DNA from 2 places in the Pseudomonas anguilliseptica genome. Region 1 is predicted to be linked to the other one. Evidence: predicted binding sites of a transcription regulator. Region 1 holds the regulator's gene; the other holds the start of a gene.

Region 1 (10,188 bases):
CCGAAAGGCGGTACCGTGACTGCAGGTACGTCCTCGCAGATCACTGATGGCGCTTCCTGCATGATCGTCATGAGCGCCCAGCGTGCTCAGGGCCTCGGCATTCAGCCAATGGCAGTGGTTCGCGCCATGGCCGTGGCCGGTGTTGATCCAGCGATCATGGGTTATGGCCCAGTACCGTCGACTCAGAAAGCCCTGAAACGTGCTGGCCTGACCATCAACGACATCGACTTCTTCGAGCTCAACGAAGCCTTTGCTGCTCAGGCTCTGCCTGTGCTGAAGGACCTGAAAGTGCTCGACAAGATGGAAGAGAAGGTCAACCTGCACGGCGGCGCCATCGCTCTGGGTCACCCGTTCGGTTGTTCCGGCGCGCGTATCTCCGGTACCCTACTGAACGTGATGAAGCAGAATGGCGGTACCTTCGGTGTGTCGACCATGTGCGTCGGTCTCGGCCAAGGCATCACCACCGTCTTCGAACGCCTCTAAGCTTCATCGGTGTAAGAGATGGAAAAACCGGGGGCCAGTGCCCCGGTTTTTGTTTATCCGCAGAAAATCTTCAAGGAATTCACCGATGCAGCTACAGCCTGGTCTTTACCGTCACTACAAAGGCCCTGAATACCGTGTGTTTGGCGTAGCCCAGCATTCCGAAACGGAACAGGCGATGGTGGTCTATCAGGCGCTGTACGGCGAGTTTGGCTTGTGGGTGCGGCCGTTGGAGATGTTTTGCGAAAGCGTTGAGGTGGACGGCGAGACGGTTCCACGCTTTGCTTTGATTCAGGCTGAAACCGCACTCTTTACTCGGCCTTAAGCTGACATCGGGCCACTGCTGCGCTTGACCTCGGCCGGACCACCACTATATATAGCGGTGCCGCGCTAGTAGGCAGTACAGCGCCTCCCGCATTTATTTATCGAATTTCAGGAATTTTCCAATCCATGGGCAAATCGCTGGTCATCGTGGAATCCCCGGCCAAGGCCAAGACCATCAACAAGTACTTGGGCAACGAGTACGTGGTGAAGTCGAGCATCGGCCACATCCGTGACCTACCCACCAGTGGTTCGGCGAGTACCGCCAAAGAGCCGGTCAAGCGTGGTAAAGCCGCTGCAGGTGAAGTACCGGCGCTGTCGCCCAAGGAAAAAGCTAAGCGTCAGCTGTTTGCACGCATGGGCGTGGATCCCGAGCACGGCTGGAAAGCCAAGTACGAGATCCTCCCTGGCAAAGAGAAGGTGGTCGAAGAGTTGCGCCGTTTGGCCAAGGATGCCGACACCATCTATCTCGCAACCGACTTGGACCGCGAGGGGGAAGCCATTGCCTGGCACCTGCGCGAATCCATCGGTGGTGATGACAGCCGCTACAAGCGCGTGGTGTTCAACGAAATCACCAAGAAGGCGATCCAGGAAGCGTTTGCCAAGCCTGGCGAACTGGATATCAACCGGGTCAACGCCCAGCAGGCGCGGCGCTTCCTCGACCGTGTAGTGGGCTATATGGTCTCGCCGCTGCTGTGGGCGAAGATCGCCCGTGGTCTGTCCGCCGGTCGTGTGCAGTCGGTAGCCGTGAAACTGGTGGTCGAGCGCGAGAAAGAGATCCGCGCGTTTGTCCCTGAAGAGTACTGGGAAGTGCACGCCGATCTGGGAACCGCCAAAGGCGCCAATGTCCGTTTTGAAGTGGCCCGTGAGAACGGCGCAGCCTTCAAGCCGCTGAATGAGGCCCAGGCCATGGCGGCCCTAGCGACGCTGAAAGCCTCCAGCTACAGCATCAGCAAACGCGAAGACAAGCCGACCAGCAGCAAGCCGTCAGCGCCGTTCATTACTTCCACCTTGCAGCAGGCCGCCAGTAACCGCCTGGGTTTTGGGGTGAAGAAAACCATGATGATGGCTCAGCGTCTGTATGAGGCCGGCTACATCACCTATATGCGTACCGACTCGACCAATCTTTCGGCTGATGCCGTGAGCATGGTGCGTGGCTTTATTGAAAGCGAGTTCGGCAAGAAGTACATGCCTGCCAACCCTATTGCCTACAGCAGCAAGGAGGGCGCTCAGGAGGCGCACGAAGCGATTCGTCCTTCCGACGTCAACCTCAAGCCGACTCAGCTGTCGGGCATGGAACGTGACGCCGAGCGTCTGTATGAGCTGATCTGGCGCCAGTTCGTCGCCTGCCAGATGCCGCCGGCCGAATACCTGTCGACCACAGTGACGGTCACAGCGGCGCAATTCGAGCTGCGTGCCAAGGGCCGTATCCTCAAATTCGACGGTTATACCCGCGTGTTGCCGCAGCTGAGCAAGCCGGGCGATGACGACGTATTGCCGGAAATGACTCAGGGCGAAGTGCTCAAACTGGTCAAGCTCGACCCCAGTCAGCACTTCACCAAGCCGCCAGCGCGCTATTCGGAGGCCTGCCTGGTCAAGGAAATGGAGAAGCGCGGCATTGGTCGCCCGTCGACCTACGCCGCGATCATCGGAACCATCCAGGACCGCGGCTATGTTGCGCTGCACAACCGCCGTTTCTATTCGGAGAAGATGGGTGACATCGTCACTGAGCGTCTGGCGGAAAGCTTTTCCAACCTGATGGACTACGGCTTTACTGCCGGCATGGAAGAGCACCTGGACGATGTGGCTCAGGGCGAGCGCGAGTGGAAACACGTGCTCGACGAGTTCTACGGTGACTTCAAGAAGAAGCTTGAAGTGGCTGAAGCAGGTGAGGGTGGCATGCGTGCCAACCAGCCGACGCTGACCGATATCGCCTGCCGTGACTGTGGCCGGCCGATGACCATTCGTACTGCCTCTACTGGCGTATTCCTTGGCTGCTCTGGCTATGCCCTGCCGCCGAAAGAGCGCTGCAAGGCCACCGTCAACCTGGTGCCGGGCGATGAAATTGCTGCGGACGATGAGGGTGAGTCGGAGTCGCGCGTGCTGCTCGGCAAATACCGCTGCCCGATCTGCTCGACCGCGATGGACGCCTACCTGCTCGATGAAACCCGCAAGTTGCATATCTGCGGTAATAATCCGGATTGCAGCGGTTATGAAGTAGAGCGGGGGCAGTACCGCATCAAGGGTTACGAAGGCCCAAGCCTGGACTGCGACAAGTGCGACAGCCAGATGCAGCTGAAAACCGGTCGTTTCGGCAAGTTCTTTGGCTGCACCAATAGCGAGTGCAAGAACACCCGCAAACTGCTGAAAAGCGGTGAGGCGGCACCGCCGAAAATGGACCCGGTGAAGATGCCGGAGCTCAAGTGCGAAAAAGTCAACGACACCTACATCCTGCGCGACGGCGCTTCGGGCCTGTTCCTGGCGGCCAGCCAGTTCCCGAAAAACCGTGAAACTCGCGCACCGCTGGTGTTGGAGCTGATTCCGCATCGCGATGAGATCGACCCCAAGTACCACTTCCTCTGCGAAGCGCCTAAGAAAGATCCGCAAGGTCGCGCAGCGGTGATCCGCTACAGCCGCAAGACCAAGGAGCAGTACGTACAGACCGAAGTTGACGGCAAACCGACTGGCTGGCGTGCGTTCTTTGATGGCGGCAAGTGGAAAGTCGAAGACAAGAGCTGATTTAGCGGTGCGCGTGTCGGCCATTGGCCGGTGCGCGCATGCTTGTCCAATCCGTTGTTATGGAGGGCGCCGCAATGGCCAATGAACTCTATACCCGCACCAACCAGAAAATTTTCTATGCCGGTCTGGCGCTAGAGTCCTGGCGCAAGGCTGAACAAGGCCAGAGCATGAATGCCCTGGCTTTGATCCAGGCTGAGCGCGAGGCTGCGTTGTTTCATCTGTATGGTGCCTTGCTCGGCCTGTGCCATGAGATTGCTGGCTATTACCGTTTGCCTGACAGCGCTGCTCCGCAGGCCGAACGCTTTCTCACCGACGAGGTGTTGCAGGGGGCGCCAAGCCAGGAGCTGGGGGAGCTGGTCGAGCTGGCAAAGTCCGCTGACAGCTGGGTTGCTCAGTTGCTCAAGGCCTATGCCGAGCTGTTTCAGCCGCCGCAAGCGGGTAAGAAAGCCAAGGTCGATCCCGCTACGCCATTGATCACAGCGGTCAGCCTGGATGAAGAAGTCGTACCCTTGGCGCAGGAGGCGCTTGAGGCCTGGCGTCAGCAGCTGAAGGCTCTGGCACAACGCTTTCGGCAAACCCTGAGCGAATGGTAAAGGCTGATTGGACCGGTGGACTAGGGTGAACCCGGGTCGGCTGTTACACTGTCGGCCTTTCGTGGAGAGCTAAGCCAATGCCTACATCATTCCTGGAAATTGTTGAATTGCCCGACGGGCGCATTGCCCTGCGTCGTGCCGAGGATGAAGAGTCACTGGTGGTGCTGGATTTCTCTGCCGATGCCAAAGCCTTTCTGCAGGGGCAGCATGTTGAGGTGGCCAAGGCCATGCTCAATGTCGGTGTACAGATGGCGGGGCGCCTGGCGGAAAATAATTTCCAGCAGGAAGAGGGGCCGCGGGTTCTGCATTGATTGCAGAGCTTTTCCGGGTTTTGGTTAGAGTGTTTTGCTGGTGTTTGTTATTTCTAGCGTCAGGTTCTACTGGCTGGCGCGCACAATCCTTGTGCATGGCTGCTGGCCAACTATCCCAGGCTGATATTTAGGCTTTGCGCCTTGCCCTGACGGGCCGCTTGCTCAAGCTGTTGCCGCGCCTGACGTTCCAGAGGGTGTAGCCAGCTGACTACGGTATGGCTGCGTCCTAGTGTCAGGGCCTGTTGCGCCAACTCCAGCGCGCTTTGTGCGCCGCGTGGGTGGAGCAGCAGAATGCGTTCGCGGTTCAGGCCCGCCTCGCGTAGCCAGGTTTGGGTCAAGCTTGATGGTGGCGCAATCAGGGTCAGCCAGCGCTCATCGAGGTTATCGCTAAGTTCACGCAAAATCGGTGCGAGAAGGTTCAGGCAGTGCCCGGCTGCGCCACGCAGCGACAGTTCACTGAAAGCCTCTGTCTCATCATCTTGCCAGGGCAGCTCAGCGCGATCGGCAAGTAACGGCGTCACCGTCGATGCCAGAAATGCATCGAACAAAGGCAGTTGTGTACGGTTCAGTGATTGCGGGAACTGCATAAATCCTCCACTAGCGGCGGATAACGCCGACGCTCAAGCCTTCAATAATCAAATCCTGTTCTTCCAGATTTACTTCGATCGGCGCGAACTCCGGGTTTTCCGCAATCAGCCAGACCTTGTTGCCTTCACGCTTGAAACGTTTCACGGTCACTTCATCGTCGAGGCGCGCCACCACCACTTGCCCATTACGGGCTTCACGGGTGGTGTGCACGGCCAGAAGGTCGCCATCGAAGATGCCGATGTCTTTCATGCTCATGCCACGTACACGCAGCAGGTAGTCGGCCTTGGGGTGGAAGAAGTCCGGATTGATCTTGCAGGACTCTTCGACATGTTGCTGCGCCAGGATTGGTGCGCCGGCAGCGACGCGGCCAATTACCGGTAGGCCTTCTTCTTCATCGGCATTGGGCTCGAAGCCGGGAATGCGGATACCGCGCGAAGCGCCAGGGGTCATTTCGATTGCACCCTTACGGGCCAGGGCCTTGAGGTGTTCTTCCGCTGCATTAGGTGATTTAAAACCCAGTTTCAAGGCGATTTCCGCTCGGGTAGGCGGGTAGCCGTTGTCTTCAAGACATTGCTTGATGAAGGCGAGAATTTCAGCTTGGCGCGGCGTCAGTTTTAGCATGGTCGACTCTGTCTTTTTGTACAGTTGCTGGGATTGTATACAGTGATTAGCTCTTGGCAATCCTTGTGTTCTGATCTCTACTCAATTGACCTTTATCTCGTCTGTTGCGGCGCACTGTTACTCGGGTCTCTCAGGGGGGGCGTCTAACTAGGGTTAGCCCGTGCCTATTAGCGAATGTCTGTGACCGCCCGGCCACAAGATGGTTTGCCCGGCTTGACAAGGCGGGCGACTGAAACGTATGTTTCAAACAAGTGTTTGTTCAGATGAAAAGAGTCATGGCCCAGTCGGAAACCGTTGAACGCATTCTCGATGCGGCAGAGCAGCTTTTTGCGGAGAAAGGTTTCGCAGAAACTTCTCTGCGTTTGATCACCAGCAAGGCTGGAGTGAACCTGGCTGCGGTGAATTATCACTTCGGCTCGAAAAAGGCCCTGATTCAGGCGGTGTTCTCGCGCTTTCTCGGGCCTTTCTGCGTAAGCCTGGAGCGCGAACTGGATCGTCGTCAGGCCAAACCGGAAACCAAGGTCAGTCTGGAAGAGCTGCTTGAGCTGCTGGTCGAGCAGGCGCTGGCAGTAAAGCCGCGCAGTGGTAACGACCTGTCAATCTTTATGCGCCTACTGGGTCTGGCCTTCAGTCAGAGCCAGGGGCACTTGCGTAAGTACCTCGAAGAGGTCTACGGAAAAGTGTTCCGTCGCTATATGCAGCTGGTGCATGAAGCCGCCCCGCGCATCCCGCCACTGGAGCTATTCTGGCGCGTGCACTTTATGCTCGGCGCTGCGGCGTTCAGCATGTCCGGGATCAAGGCTCTGCGCGCGATGTCGGAAACCGATTTTGGGGTGAGTACCTCGATTGAGCAGGTGATGCGCCTGATGGTGCCATTTCTGGCGGCCGGCATGCGTTCGGAAACCGGCCTGGCCGATGAAGCCCTGGCCAGCGCACAGCTTAAGCCGCGTACCAAGACTCCCGCAGCGCCCAGCAAAGTTTGACCTCGGCGGGTGGGCTTGGTGGATGCTATCCGCTAAGCTAGCCGCCCATGGTTGCTCTCGATTATCTGCACATCTCCCTCGCCGATCAGTGTCTGTATGGCTTTGCCAACGGGCAGCTGCAGCTGCGTCTGAGTGTTTCTACTGCGCTGAATGGCGCCGGCGAGCGCAATGGTTCTGGCTGTACACCGCGTGGCTTGCACCAAGTGCGGGCAAAGATTGGTGAGGGCTTGCCGAGCGCTGCCATACTGCGCGGGCGGCGCTGGACCGGTGAGGTCTGGTCGCCCGAGTTGCATGCACAATTCCCCGGCCGTGACTGGATTCTTACGCGCATTCTCTGGTTGAGTGGTTGTGAGCCCGGACGCAATCGTCTGGGCGCTGTCGATACCTTTCGCCGCTATATCTACATACACGGTACGCCGGACAGCGAGCCTATGGGCGTGGCGCTGTCGCATGGCTGTGTGCGTCTGCGCAACAGCGATCTGTTGGAACTCTTTGCGCGTGTCCCGGTTCAATGTGCGGTACAGATTGACGAAGCCGCTTGCCCTGAGTGGGCAGTTGCGCCTCTTATTTAAGGACGAGTTGTGAGTTTACCCATGCAAGGTTCATTGATGCTGGATATCGCCGGCACCTGGTTGACTGCTGAGGATCGCCAGATCCTGCGTCAGCCGCAGGTGGCTGGGTTGATCCTGTTCGCGCGCAATATCGAAGATCCGCGCCAGGTGCGCGAGCTGTCTGCGGCGATTCGTGCGGTGCGGCCAGATCTGCTGCTGGCGGTGGATCAGGAAGGCGGGCGTGTGCAGCGTCTGCGTCAGGGCTTTGTGCGCTTGCCGGCGATGCGTGCGCTGGCCGATAACGCCAATGCCGAGCATTTGGCTGAGCAGTGCGGCTGGGTCATGGCCACCGAAGTGCTGGCTGCAGGTCTGGACCTGAGTTTTGCTCCTGTGCTGGACTTGGATCATCAGCGCAGCGCCGTGGTTGGCAGCCGTTCTTTCGAAGGTGATGCGCAGCGTGCGACTTTGCTAGCCGGCGCGTTTATCCGTGGGATGAATGCAGCGGGCATGGCCGCCACCGGCAAGCATTTCCCTGGGCACGGTTGGGCGGAGGCGGATTCACATGTGGCCATTCCAGTCGATGAACGCAGCTTGGAGCAGATTCGTGCAGTTGATTTGCAGCCGTTTGCTCAGCTGCGTCGGCAGTTGGCGGCAGTGATGCCTGCCCATGTGATCTACCCTCAGGTGGACAGTCAGCCTGCGGGCTTCTCCCGGCGCTGGCTGCAGGGCATTCTGCGTGGCGAGCTGGCCTTTGATGGGGTGATTTTCAGTGACGATCTGTCCATGGCTGGTGCCCATGTGGTCGGCGATGCGGCCTGCCGTATCGAGGCTGCGCTGGCAGCGGGTTGTGATATGGGCCTGGTGTGTAATGACCGGGCAGCGGCGGAACTGGCCCTGAGCGCCTTGCAGCGACTCAAGGTGGAACCGCCGCAAGGCCTAGCGCGGATGCGCCGGCAGGCCTTCCCGGGTATTGAGTATCGGCAGAACCCGCGCTGGCTTGCGGCACTTGGCAGCCTGCGCGATGCGCAATTAATCGACTGAGGAGTAAGGGATGACGGTTTACGCGATTATCGGCGGTACGGGTCTGACCAAGCTGGACGGTCTGACCATCAAGGCTGCGCTGCATATTGATACGCCCTATGGTGCGCCTTCTGCTGCTGTGCTCAAGGGCGATTATGCCGGCCGTGAGGTGCTGTTTCTCGCACGCCACGGACATCCGCACCGTATCCCGCCGCATCAGGTCAACTACCGCGCCAACCTCTGGGCGCTGCGTGAAGCGGGGGCCAAGGCCGTCATCGCGGTAAACGCGGTGGGCGGTATTCACTCGGCGATGGGCACCGGGCACTTCTGCCTGCCGCATCAGATCATCGATTACACCTATGGGCGCGAGCACACCTATTTTGAGGGTGAGCTGGAGCATGTCACCCATGTGGATTTCAGCCACCCCTATGACGCTGGGCTGCGCACCAAACTGGCCAATGCCCTGACTGCCGAGCACTGTGCGTTCAGCAATCACGGCTTGTATGGCTGCACCCAGGGGCCACGCCTGGAGACCGTTGCGGAGATCGCGCGGATGGAGCGTGATGGCTGCGATATCGTCGGTATGACCGGTATGCCGGAAGCCGTGCTGGCCCGTGAGCTGGCTTTGCCCTACGCCTGCCTGGCGCTGGTGGTGAACCCGGCTGCTGGCAAGTCCCGTGCGCTGATCACCATGGCGGAAATCGAACGCGCCCTGGAAGAGGGGATGGGTACGGTAAAGGCCGTATTGGCGCGTGTGCTGACCAGCTGAACGGTCATTGCTGCAATAAAAAAAGGGCCGCGCAATGCGGCCCTTTTTTGTGGCGGTGTTCTTATAGCGGGCTGACGCGAATCAGCATGCCCAGACTGCCATTATCGACAAAAGTCAGCTCGCCGCTTTTCAGGCGGCTGCTTTGTTTGATGCGCTCGCTGTCGTTGAGGATGCCGCTGGCGTCGATCTGGTTGACCCAGATGTCGCTGTCCAGCTCGATTACACGGCCGGCTTTAAGGCTGATAGTGCCTTCGACGGGGTAGTGGCCGAACTGCTCATTGCCGGTGCTAATGGCGACGCGGCTGCTCGACTCGCCCAAACTCTGGGGCCAGGCTTTGTGCAGTAAAACCTGATAGCCGCTGGATGGGTTGAGTTTGCCGGCTTCGGCATTCAGTGCGGTGCTGCGACTGTTGCTGCCATCCACGGGCAGCGCATTCTGCGCCCAGTTGTCGGGCGGCAGCTGGCCGGCGGAAATCGGCGTGACGGCCTGGCGGAATACGATGACTTCAACCTGATACAGGCTTTCAGCCAGGGCGGCAGTGCTGCTGAGCAGGCTCAGCAGGAGAAGCGGCAGCAGGGCCAGGGTGCGAAGTGCGCGCATGGGTCAGTCCTTTAAGTCGAGGGAGTCAGGCGCTCGAACAGCGCCTCTAAGGTGTTGAAGCGTTCTTCCGGGCGCTCCATGGGCACCTGGATTTTAAACATCGTTGCGCCTTCGAACTTGTAACGGTTCGGCGCGCTCTGGATCAGCTTGATCAGGGTCAGTGGATCGACACAGGTATCTGCGGCGAATTCGATACGTCCACCTTGCGGGCCGGCATCGACCTTCTTGATCCCGAGCTTTTCTGCCTGCAGTTTCAGCAGGGTGATGCGTATCAGGTTCTTGCTTGCATCCGGCAGCAAGCCGAAACGGTCGATCATCTCCACTTGCAGTTCTTTCAGGCCATCCTCGTCGGCGGCGTTGGCGATGCGTTTGTAGAGGATCAGCCGCGCATGCACGTCGGGCAGGTAAGCCTCGGGGATCAGCGCCGGTACGCGCAGGTTGATCTCCGGGCCGCCACCCAGCGGCTGGTCGAGATTCGGCTGCTCGCCCTTGCGGATCGATTTCACCGCGCGTTCGAGCATTTCCATATACAGGGTGAAGCCGACTGCCTGAATCTGCCCGCTCTGGCCATCGCCGAGCAACTCGCCAGCGCCGCGGATTTCCAGGTCGTG
Region 2 (10,188 bases), 4.5 Mb from region 1:
TCACACACCGCATCCACGTCCACTTCGATGGCGCAGTTGAGGAAGTGATCGAGCAGCACCGGGCTGTCGTTGGAGACTTTTACCGCTTCGCGCATATAGCGTTTGAGTTCGTCTTCCTGGTAGACGATTTCCATCGCCCGACCGCCCAGTACATAGGATGGACGCACCACCAGCGGGTAACCGATGCTTTTGGAGTGAGCCAGGGCTTCGTCTTCGCTGCGCGCAGTGGCGTTGGCCGGCTGACGCAGACCAAGACGCTGAACCATCTGCTGGAAGCGCTCGCGGTCTTCAGCGCGGTCGATGGCATCAGGGCTGGTACCGATGATCGGCACGCCGGCTTCTTCCAGAGCGCGGCAGATCTTCAGCGGGGTCTGCCCGCCGTACTGCACGATCACACCTTTCGGCTGCTCGACGCGGACGATTTCCAGCACGTCTTCCAGGGTTACTGGCTCAAAGTACAGGCGATCCGAGGTGTCGTAGTCAGTGGAGACGGTTTCCGGGTTGCAGTTGACCATGATGGTCTCGTAACCGTCTTCGCGCAGCGCCAGTGCGGCGTGTACGCAGCAATAGTCGAACTCGATGCCCTGACCGATACGGTTAGGGCCACCGCCAAGGATCATGACCTTGTCACGGGTCGACGGATTGGCTTCGCACTCTTCCTCGTAGGTCGAATACATGTAGGCGGTGTCGGTGGCGAACTCGGCGGCGCAGGTGTCGACGCGCTTGTACACCGGCAGCACTTTCAACTTGTGGCGCTGACTGCGTAGGGTCTTCTCGGTCACGCCCAGCAGCTTGGCCAGACGGATGTCGGAGAAGCCTTTGCGCTTAAGCTTGTACATCGAGTCACGATCAATGCTCGACAGCGCCAGGGTCTTGATGCGCTCTTCGTCCTTGAACAGGTCTTCAATCTGCACCAGGAACCATTCATCGATATTGGTCAGCTCGAAGATTTCCGCAACCGTCTTGCCAGCGCGGAAGGCATCGGCGATGTACCAGATACGATCAGCGCTTGGCACGGTCAGCTCACGGCGCAGGGTGCTTTCTGCTTCAGGGTCAGCCAGGTCGAGCTTTTCATCAAAACCAGAGACACCCACTTCTAGGCCACGCAGGGCTTTCTGCAGGGACTCCTGGAAGGTACGGCCGATGGCCATGACTTCGCCGACCGACTTCATCTGCGTGGTCAAGCGGGCGTCGGCCTTGGGGAACTTCTCGAAAGCAAAACGCGGGATCTTGGTCACAACGTAGTCGATGGCCGGCTCGAACGAAGCCGGGGTGCGCCCGCCAGTGATGTCGTTGCTCAGCTCGTCAAGGGTGTAACCCACAGCCAGCTTGGCGGCGATCTTGGCAATCGGGAAGCCAGTGGCCTTGGAGGCCAGGGCCGAGGAACGCGACACGCGCGGGTTCATCTCGATCACGACCATACGGCCAGTGTTCGGGCAGATGCCGAACTGCACGTTGGAGCCGCCAGTTTCCACGCCAATCTCGCGCAGTACCGCCAGCGAGGCGTTACGCAGGATCTGGTATTCCTTGTCAGTCAGGGTTTGCGCCGGAGCCACGGTGATCGAATCGCCGGTGTGCACGCCCATCGGGTCGAAGTTTTCGATGGCGCAGACGATGATGCAGTTGTCCTTCTTGTCGCGGACCACCTCCATCTCGTATTCCTTCCAGCCGATCAGCGACTCGTCGATCAGCAGCTCGCTGGTCGGCGACAGATCCAGGCCGCGCGCGCAGATTTCTTCAAACTCTTCACGGTTGTAGGCAATGCCGCCGCCGGTGCCGCCCATGGTGAAGGACGGACGGATGATGCACGGGAAGCCGACCTTCTCCAGCACGCCGTAGGCATCTTCCATGCTGTGGGCGATGCCGGATACCGGGCAGGCCAGGCCGATGTCTTTCATCGCCTTGTCGAAGCGCGAACGGTCTTCGGCCTTGTCGATGGTATCGGCGTTGGCACCGATCATCTCGACGCCGAACTTCTCGAGCACGCCGTGGCGCTCCAGATCCAGCGCGCAGTTCAGCGCGGTCTGGCCGCCCATGGTCGGCAGCAGCGCGTCGGGGCGCTCCTTCTCGATGATCTTGGCCACGGTGGCCCACTTGATCGGCTCGATGTAGGTGGCGTCAGCCATGGCCGGATCGGTCATGATGGTGGCCGGGTTGGAGTTGACCAGAATGACGCGGTAACCCTCTTCTTTCAGCGCTTTACACGCCTGGGCACCGGAATAGTCAAACTCGCAGGCCTGGCCGATAACAATCGGACCAGCGCCGAGGATCAGGATGCTTTTAATGTCTGTACGCTTTGGCATGTTCTCTCTCTCGAATCCTTGGGTCAGTCGACTGGCTTAACGGCGCTTGGCCATGGCTTCGATAAAACGGTCGAACAGCGGCGCCACATCGGCTGGGCCGGGGCTCGCTTCGGGGTGACCCTGGAAGCTGAAGGCGTCCTTATCGGTCCGCTCGATACCCTGCAGGGAACCGTCGAACAACGACTTGTGAATGGCGCGCACGTTGCTTGGCAGGCTGCTTTCGTCCACGGCAAAACCGTGGTTCTGGCTGGTGATCATCACCACGCCGGTTTTCAGGTCCTGCACCGGGTGGTTGGCTCCATGGTGGCCGTGGCCCATTTTCAGGGTCTTGGCACCGGAAGCCAGGGCCAACAGCTGGTGGCCAAGGCAGATACCGAATACCGGGATCTCGGTTTCCAGCACATCCTTGATCGCCCGAATCGCGTAATCGCACGGCTCGGGATCGCCTGGGCCGTTGGACAGGAACACGCCATCGGGATTCAGCGCCAGCACATCGCTAGCAGGCGTCTGCGCCGGCACGACGGTCACGCGGCAACCGCGCTCAACCAGCATGCGCAGGATGTTCAGCTTGACGCCGTAGTCGTAGGCCACCACATGGTATGGCAGCTCGCTGGCCGGGATTTGCGGATGACTGTCGTCTTTCAGATTCCACACACTGGAGCGCCATTCGTAACGCTCGGTGCAGCTGACCACCTTGGCCAGATCCATGCCTTTCAGGCCAGGAAAGCTACGTGCCAGCTCCAGCGCCTTCTCTTCGGTGGCGTCGTCGCCAACCAGAATGCAACCGTTCTGCGAACCTTTCTCACGCAGGATGCGGGTCAGGCGGCGAGTGTCGATGCCGTCAATGGCGACGGTGCCGTTTTCCTTGAGGTATTCATCCAGCGGCTGCTTGTTACGCCAGTTGCTGGAGGTCAGCGGCAGGTCACGCATAATCAGGCCAGCGGCCCATACGCGATTGGATTCGGCATCTTCCGGCGTGGTACCGGTATTGCCGATATGCGGATAGGTCAGGGTGACAATCTGCTGGGCATAGGAAGGATCGGTAAGGATTTCCTGATAGCCGGTCATGGCGGTGTTAAAAACCACCTCTCCAATAGTTTGGCCATCGGCACCGATGGCCTCGCCGCGAAAAATACTGCCATCAGCAAGAGCCAAAATGGCAGGTTTAAGGGCTGGCTTACTCAAGAAAACCTCCGGAAATCAAAACGTGAAGCAAACGCAGATTGTAAAAAAGCGGGATGACGTATCAACCGTCACCCCGCTTTTTTATCTGATTCATTCTGCGCAACTTTAGTGGACACACTAAAGCAGAAAGCTTACAGGAAACTGCCTTTTCGGTCCACCGCCAGTTGCACTTGAGAGCCAGGCAAAAGGCACTCCTGCAACAGAATGCCCCACCCCAACATCAATTCAGCCCCAGAACGTCCTGCATATCGTATAGGCCAGGCTTGCGATTCTGCAGCCACAGCGCCGCACGAACAGCGCCCTTGGCGAAGGTCATGCGACTGGATGCCTTGTGAGTGATTTCCACGCGCTCGCCATCGGCCGCGAACAGCACAGTGTGATCACCCACCACATCACCGGCGCGCACCGTGGCAAACCCGATGGTTTCGCACTCGCGCGCACCGGTCTGCCCCTCACGGCCATACACCGCGACTTTCTGCAGATCGCGCCCCAGGGCATTGGCCACGACTTCACCCATACGCAAGGCGGTGCCGGACGGCGCATCGACCTTGTGACGGTGATGGGCTTCGATGATTTCGATATCCACATCATCACCCAGCACCCGCGCCGCCGTGTCGAGCAGTTTCAAGCACAGGTTGACGCCAACACTGAAGTTGGCGGCGAACACGATGGAAATCTGCTTGCCAGCATCACTCAGCAGCTGTTTTTCCTCCGGGGAAAAACCGGTGGTGCCAATGACCATAGCCTTGCCGGCCTGACGGCAAATCTCCAGGTTTTTCAGGGTAACCGACGGGTGAGTGAAATCGATCAGCACATCGAACTGATCAAGCACCGCATTCAGATCACCCGCCAGATTGACGCCAATCTTGCCCTGCGCCACCAGCTCACCGACGTCCGCGCCAACCAGACTGCTGTCGGCACGATCAATCGCCGCACTCAGGCTTGCGCCATCGACCAGCTGTACGGCCTCGATCAGGGTCTTGCCCATGCGCCCGGCGGCGCCCATCACAGCAATACGTTGCATAGCTATCAGCTCCAAGCTGTCGCCCCAGGCTGCAGCCGCCGCTTAACGACCGCGCAGCCTGCCAGCGGGATTTACAGGTCGCCAAAGAAGCGCTTAACACCTTCGAACCAGCCATTGGCCTTCGGCGAATGCGAGCTGTCGCCTTCCAGGGTTTTACGGAACTCGTCGAGCAGTTCGCGCTGACGCTTATCCAGGTTGACCGGGGTTTCCACCGCCACCTTGCACATCAGGTCACCTGCACCACCGCCACGCACTGGAGCAACGCCCTTGCCACGCAGACGGAACATCTTGCCAGTCTGGGTGCCTTCCGGAATCTTCAGCTTGACCCGACCATCCAGGGTCGGCACTTCCAGCTCGCCGCCCAGCGCCGCATCGGCAAAACTGATTGGCACTTCGCAGTACAGGTGCTTGCCGTCGCGCTGGAAGATCGCGTGCTCGCGCACATTCACCACCACATACAGGTCGCCCGCCGGGCCACCCATGGCACCCGCCTCGCCCTCGCCAGACAGACGAATGCGGTCGCCAGTATCGACACCCGCCGGCACTTTCACCGACAGGGTCTTGTGCTCTTCTACCCGACCATGACCATGACAGGAACCGCAAGGATCGGTGATCATCTTGCCGCTGCCGTGGCAACGCGGACAGGTCTGCTGCACCGAGAAGAAGCCCTGCTGCATCCGCACCTGACCGATGCCGCCACAGGTGGTACAGGTCACCGGCGTAGTGCCCTTCTTCGCGCCCGAGCCATCGCAAGGCTTGCAATTGACCAGCGTCGGTACGCGAATGGTCACCGTCGTGCCACGCACCGCTTCTTCCAGATCCAGCTCCAGGGTGTAGCGCAGATCACTGCCGCGCTGTGCACCACCGCGTGAACCACCGCGACCACCGCCGCCAAAGAAATCGCTGAATACATCACCGAAGATATCGGAGAAATTCGCCCCGCCCGGGCCACCGCCGCCACCCATCTGCGGGTCGACCCCGGCGTGCCCGTACTGGTCGTAAGCCGAACGCTTGGCCGCATCGGAGAGCACTTCGTAAGCCTCGTTGGCCTCCTTGAACTTCTCTTCCGAGGCCTTATCGCCAGGGTTACGGTCCGGGTGATACTTCATGGCCAGACGGCGGTAGGCTTTTTTCAGCTCCGCTTCGCTGGCACCGCGCTCGACACCGAGCGCCTCGTAAAAATCGCGTTTAGCCATAAGTCTTCAACACCTTTAAATCGTCTACTCCAGACACGCCAACGCGGGAGCAAGCTCCCGCGCGGCGGATCATGCCGAACGCGACTCGCGTCGCGCCCGGCCAGAGCGGCATAAGCTTGCGCCTATTTACTTGTTGTCTTTGACCTCTTCGAACTCAGCGTCGACCACGTCGTCGCCTGCGTCCTTGGCTTGCTCAGCATCCTGGGCTTGCGCACCTGGCTGCGGCTGTTCGGCGTACATCTTCTGCGCCAGCGGGGCAGTGACTTCGGACAGCGCGGTCATCTTGGCGTCGATATCGGCCTTGTCGTCACCCTTGATCGCCACTTCCAAGGCGCTCAGTGCAGTTTCGATAGCAGCCTTCTCGTCAGCAGTAGCCTTGTCGCCCGCCTCAGTGATCATCTTGCGGGTGGCGTGCACCAGCTGATCACCCTGGTTGCGCGCGGTAGCCAGCTCCTCGAACTTGCGGTCTTCCTCGGCATTGGCCTCGGCGTCACGCACCATCTGCTGAATCTCTTCCTCGGACAGACCGGAGTTGGCCTTGATCACGATGGACTGAGTCTTGCCAGTCGCCTTGTCTTTCGCGCCGACGTGCAGGATGCCGTTGGCGTCGATGTCGAAGGTTACTTCGATCTGCGGTACGCCACGTGGCGCTGGCGGAATCTCGGCCAGGTCGAACTTGCCCAGGGACTTGTTACCGCTGGCTTGCTTGCGCTCGCCCTGCAGCACGTGAATGGTCACGGCGCCCTGGTTATCGTCAGCAGTTGAGAATACCTGCGACTTCTTGGTCGGAATGGTGGTGTTCTTCTCGATCAGCGCAGTCATCACGCCGCCCATGGTTTCGATACCCAGGGTCAGCGGGCTGACGTCGAGCAGCAGCACGTCTTTGACGTCGCCAGCCAGTACAGCCCCCTGAATAGCAGCACCCATGGCCACAGCTTCGTCCGGGTTAACATCTTTACGCGCTTCTTTACCGAAGAAATCGGTCACCAGCTTCTGCACCAGCGGCATGCGGGTCTGACCGCCAACCAGAATCACGTCATTGATTGCACCGATTTCGATACCGGCATCTTTCAGCGCGATGCGGCAAGGCTCGATGGTGCGCTGTACCAGATCCTCAACCAGCGATTCCAGCTTGGCGCGGGAAATTTTCACGTTCAGGTGCTTCGGACCGCTGGCATCCGCAGTGATGTACGGCAGGTTGACGTCGGTCGACTGGCTCGAAGACAGCTCGATCTTGGCTTTCTCAGCGGCTTCTTTCAGGCGCTGCATGGCCAGCGGATCACCCTTGAGGTTCATGCCGCTTTCTTTCTTGAATTCGTCAACGAGGTAGTCGATCAGACGAATGTCGAAGTCTTCACCGCCGAGGAAGGTGTCACCGTTGGTGGCCAACACTTCGAACTGGTGCTCGCCATCGACTTCAGCGATCTCGATCACCGAAACGTCGAAGGTACCGCCACCCAGGTCATAGACGATCACAGTGTGATCGCCCTTGGCCTTGTCCATACCGTAGGCCAGAGCGGCTGCGGTTGGCTCGTTGATGATGCGCTTTACGTCCAGACCAGCAATACGGCCGGCGTCTTTGGTGGCCTGACGCTGGCTGTCATTGAAGTAGGCCGGCACGGTGATAACCGCTTCGGTGACTGGCTCGCCGAGGTAGTCTTCGGCGGTCTTCTTCATCTTTTTCAGAATTTCAGCCGAAATCTGTGGCGGCGCCATTTTCTGGCCGTTCACTTCCACCCAGGCGTCGTTGTTGTCAGCTTTGACAATTTTGTACGGCACCATCTGAATGTCTTTCTGCACAACCTCTTCATCAAAACGACGACCGATCAGACGCTTTACCGCGTACAGGGTGTTGTGCGGGTTGGTCACTGCTTGGCGCTTGGCCGACTGGCCAACCAAAATTTCGCCATCGTTGGCATACGCAATGATCGACGGCGTGGTACGCGCGCCCTCAGCGTTCTCGATAACTTTGACGCTGCCGTTTTCCAGAATAGAGACGCAGGAGTTGGTGGTCCCCAGGTCGATACCAATAATTTTGCCCATATTCACTCTCCCGAAACTTTGATAATCCCGCCGCTGATCGTTGTCAGCGGCGGTAGCACTAAAACGCTTGACTGTTTAATGGGGGCGGCTCGGCGAATTTCAAGCCTGCTCATCGATCGATGGCGGCGCATCTACCGGCGCCTTGCTGACCACCACCATGGCGGGGCGCAGCAGACGACCATTGAGCATGTAACCCTTCTGGAACACCTTGAGCACGCTGTTAGGCTCGACGTTGGTGCTTTCCTGCATCGCCATAGCCTGATGGTGCTCAGGGTTGAACGGTGCACCATGCGGATCAAGCGCCTCCAGCTGGTGACGCTTGAGAGTGTCGCCGAACAGCTTGAGCGTCAGCTCCATGCCCTCACGGACCGCCTTGATCGCCTCATCATCCGGATTCGACAGCTCAAGGCCGCGCTCCAGGCTATCCACCACCGGCAACAGGTCGTTGGCGAATTTCTCCAGAGCGAATTTGTGCGCCTTTTCTACATCCTGCTCGGCGCGACGACGCACGTTCTGCAGATCGGCGGCCATGCGCAGCGACTGATCCTGCGCAGCAGCCAGTTGCTCTTCCAGCGCTTGCACGCGGGCAACCAGGTCATCGCCCGCAGCCGCTTCGGCAGCTGTTTGTACATCGGGGTTCTGCGTATCCAGGGTCTGTTCGTCAGCCATGCGTCTCTCCTCTTAAAATCCGACGCGAGCCTCAACTCACGTGCCTGACCGCTATATGGGGTCAAAAAATGTGGTTTCAAGGACTACAGACGGATTGCCAGCCCACAAAAAACACTGTATAAACAACCAGACATGAACTTGGGAGGCCGTCGCCATGCTGGTGCACCTGTCCGTACACAACTACGCCATCGTTGAACACCTTGATCTAGAGCTGGACGCAGGCATGAGCGTGATCAGCGGCGAAACCGGCGCCGGCAAGTCGATCATGCTCGACGCCCTCGGCCTGACTCTGGGTGATCGCGCCGACAGCGGCGTAGTGCGTCCCGGTGCGGACAAGGCGGACATCCTCGCCAGTTTCGACCTGCATGACATCCCCGAAGCCCGCGCCTGGCTGGCCGAGCGCGACCTGGACAACGACGGCCCATGCATCCTGCGCCGGGTGATCACTGCCGAAGGCCGCTCGCGCGGCTATATCAATGGCTCACCGTGCCCGCAAGGCGACCTCAAGGCCCTGGGGGAGCTGCTGATCGACATCCACAGCCAGCATGAGCACCAATCCCTGCTCAAGCCCGACACCCACCGCCGCCTGCTCGACGAATACGCTGGCAGCCAGGAGCTGGCCCGCCAGGTGCAACTCGCGGCACAACGCTGGAAGCAGACCAAAAATGAGCTGGAGAGGGTTTCCAGCATCGGCGACGAACAACGTGCGCGCCATCAATTGCTCAGCTATCAGCTGGAAGAGCTCGACAACTTGGCACTCGGCGAAGACGAACTGGACAACCTGGAGCAGGAACACAAAAACCTGACCAACGCCGAAAGCCTGCTCAGCGCCTGCCGCCTGGTGATCGAGCAATGCAGCGAGAATGATGCCGGTAATGTACTGTCCGCCCTGACCAGCAGCCTCAATCGCCTCGGCGCTTTTCAGGGTCAACCTGGGGCGCTTAGCGAAGCCACCAACCTGCTGGCCAGCGCGCAGATTCAAGTAGAAGAAGCGGTCGGCGAACTGAACCGCTTTCTCGACCACTTCGACGCCGACCCTGAGCGCCTGCAACAGATGGAAGAGCGCCTGGACGCCATCTACACCCTGGCGCGCAAGCACCGCATCCAGCCAACAGAGCTGGGCGCCATGCAGCAGCAACTGTTCGAAGAACTGGAACGCCTTAACGCCGACGACCAAGCCGCCGAACGCCTGAGTGATGAGTTGGCCGCCTTCGAACGGCATTACCAGGAAAAAGCAGCGGAGCTCAGCACCCTGCGCAACAACGCCGCCAGCCAGCTGGCCAGCGCGGTCGAGCAGGAAATGCAAACGCTGGGCATGCCCGGCGGGCGTTTCAATATCAAGCTGAGTGCCAACAGCAACAGCGAGCCGCACCCCAACGGCCTGGAGCAACTGGAATTTCTGGTCAGCGCCAACCCTGGCCAGCCGCTGAAGGCGCTGGCCAAAGTCGCCTCGGGCGGTGAACTGTCGCGCATCAGCCTGGCAATTCAGGTGATCACCGCACAGACCTCGCGGGTGCCGACTCTGGTATTCGATGAAGTCGACGTCGGCATCGGCGGCCCCACCGCCGAAGTGGTCGGCCAACTACTACGCCGCCTCGGCGAGCGTGGCCAGGTACTAACCGTCACTCACCTGCCGCAAGTTGCCGCACAAGGGCACCAGCACCTGTTCGTGCACAAAGTACGTGAAAGCGATGCCACCCGCACCGCAGTGAGCAAACTCAGCCCTGCGCAACGGGTCGAGGAAATCGCCCGCATGCTTGGCGGCGTA

What was found. The regulator LexA, encoded in region 1, represses DNA repair genes until DNA is damaged. The targets are predictions, from matches to a motif close to CTGTNTNNNNANACAG.
Region 2: a site for LexA is predicted at 8,535-8,550, ahead of recN (DNA repair protein RecN). Genes of this name have one in related genera too.

What each region holds. Positions count from the first base shown of each region.
Region 1 is NZ_FNSC01000001.1:4,795,523-4,805,710, reverse strand. It holds gene fadA (acetyl-CoA C-acyltransferase FadA) at 1-483, shown strand, start outside; gene BLW24_RS23445 (DUF1653 domain-containing protein) at 569-805, shown strand; gene topA (type I DNA topoisomerase) at 931-3,540, shown strand; gene BLW24_RS23435 (DUF6586 family protein) at 3,615-4,133, shown strand; gene BLW24_RS23430 (hypothetical protein) at 4,211-4,444, shown strand; gene sulA (SOS-induced cell division inhibitor SulA) at 4,555-5,031, opposite strand; gene lexA (transcriptional repressor LexA) at 5,042-5,653, opposite strand; gene BLW24_RS23415 (TetR/AcrR family transcriptional regulator) at 5,929-6,636, shown strand; gene BLW24_RS23410 (L,D-transpeptidase) at 6,684-7,208, shown strand; gene nagZ (beta-N-acetylhexosaminidase) at 7,230-8,228, shown strand; gene BLW24_RS23400 (S-methyl-5'-thioinosine phosphorylase) at 8,239-8,976, shown strand; gene BLW24_RS23395 (CsiV family protein) at 9,038-9,577, opposite strand; gene mfd (transcription-repair coupling factor) at 9,589-10,188, opposite strand, start outside.
Region 2 is NZ_FNSC01000001.1:319,720-329,907, forward strand. It holds gene carB (carbamoyl-phosphate synthase large subunit) at 1-2,303, opposite strand, end outside; gene carA (glutamine-hydrolyzing carbamoyl-phosphate synthase small subunit) at 2,340-3,488, opposite strand; gene dapB (4-hydroxy-tetrahydrodipicolinate reductase) at 3,709-4,512, opposite strand; gene dnaJ (molecular chaperone DnaJ) at 4,584-5,708, opposite strand; gene dnaK (molecular chaperone DnaK) at 5,835-7,751, opposite strand; gene grpE (nucleotide exchange factor GrpE) at 7,851-8,420, opposite strand; gene recN (DNA repair protein RecN) at 8,575-10,188, shown strand, end outside.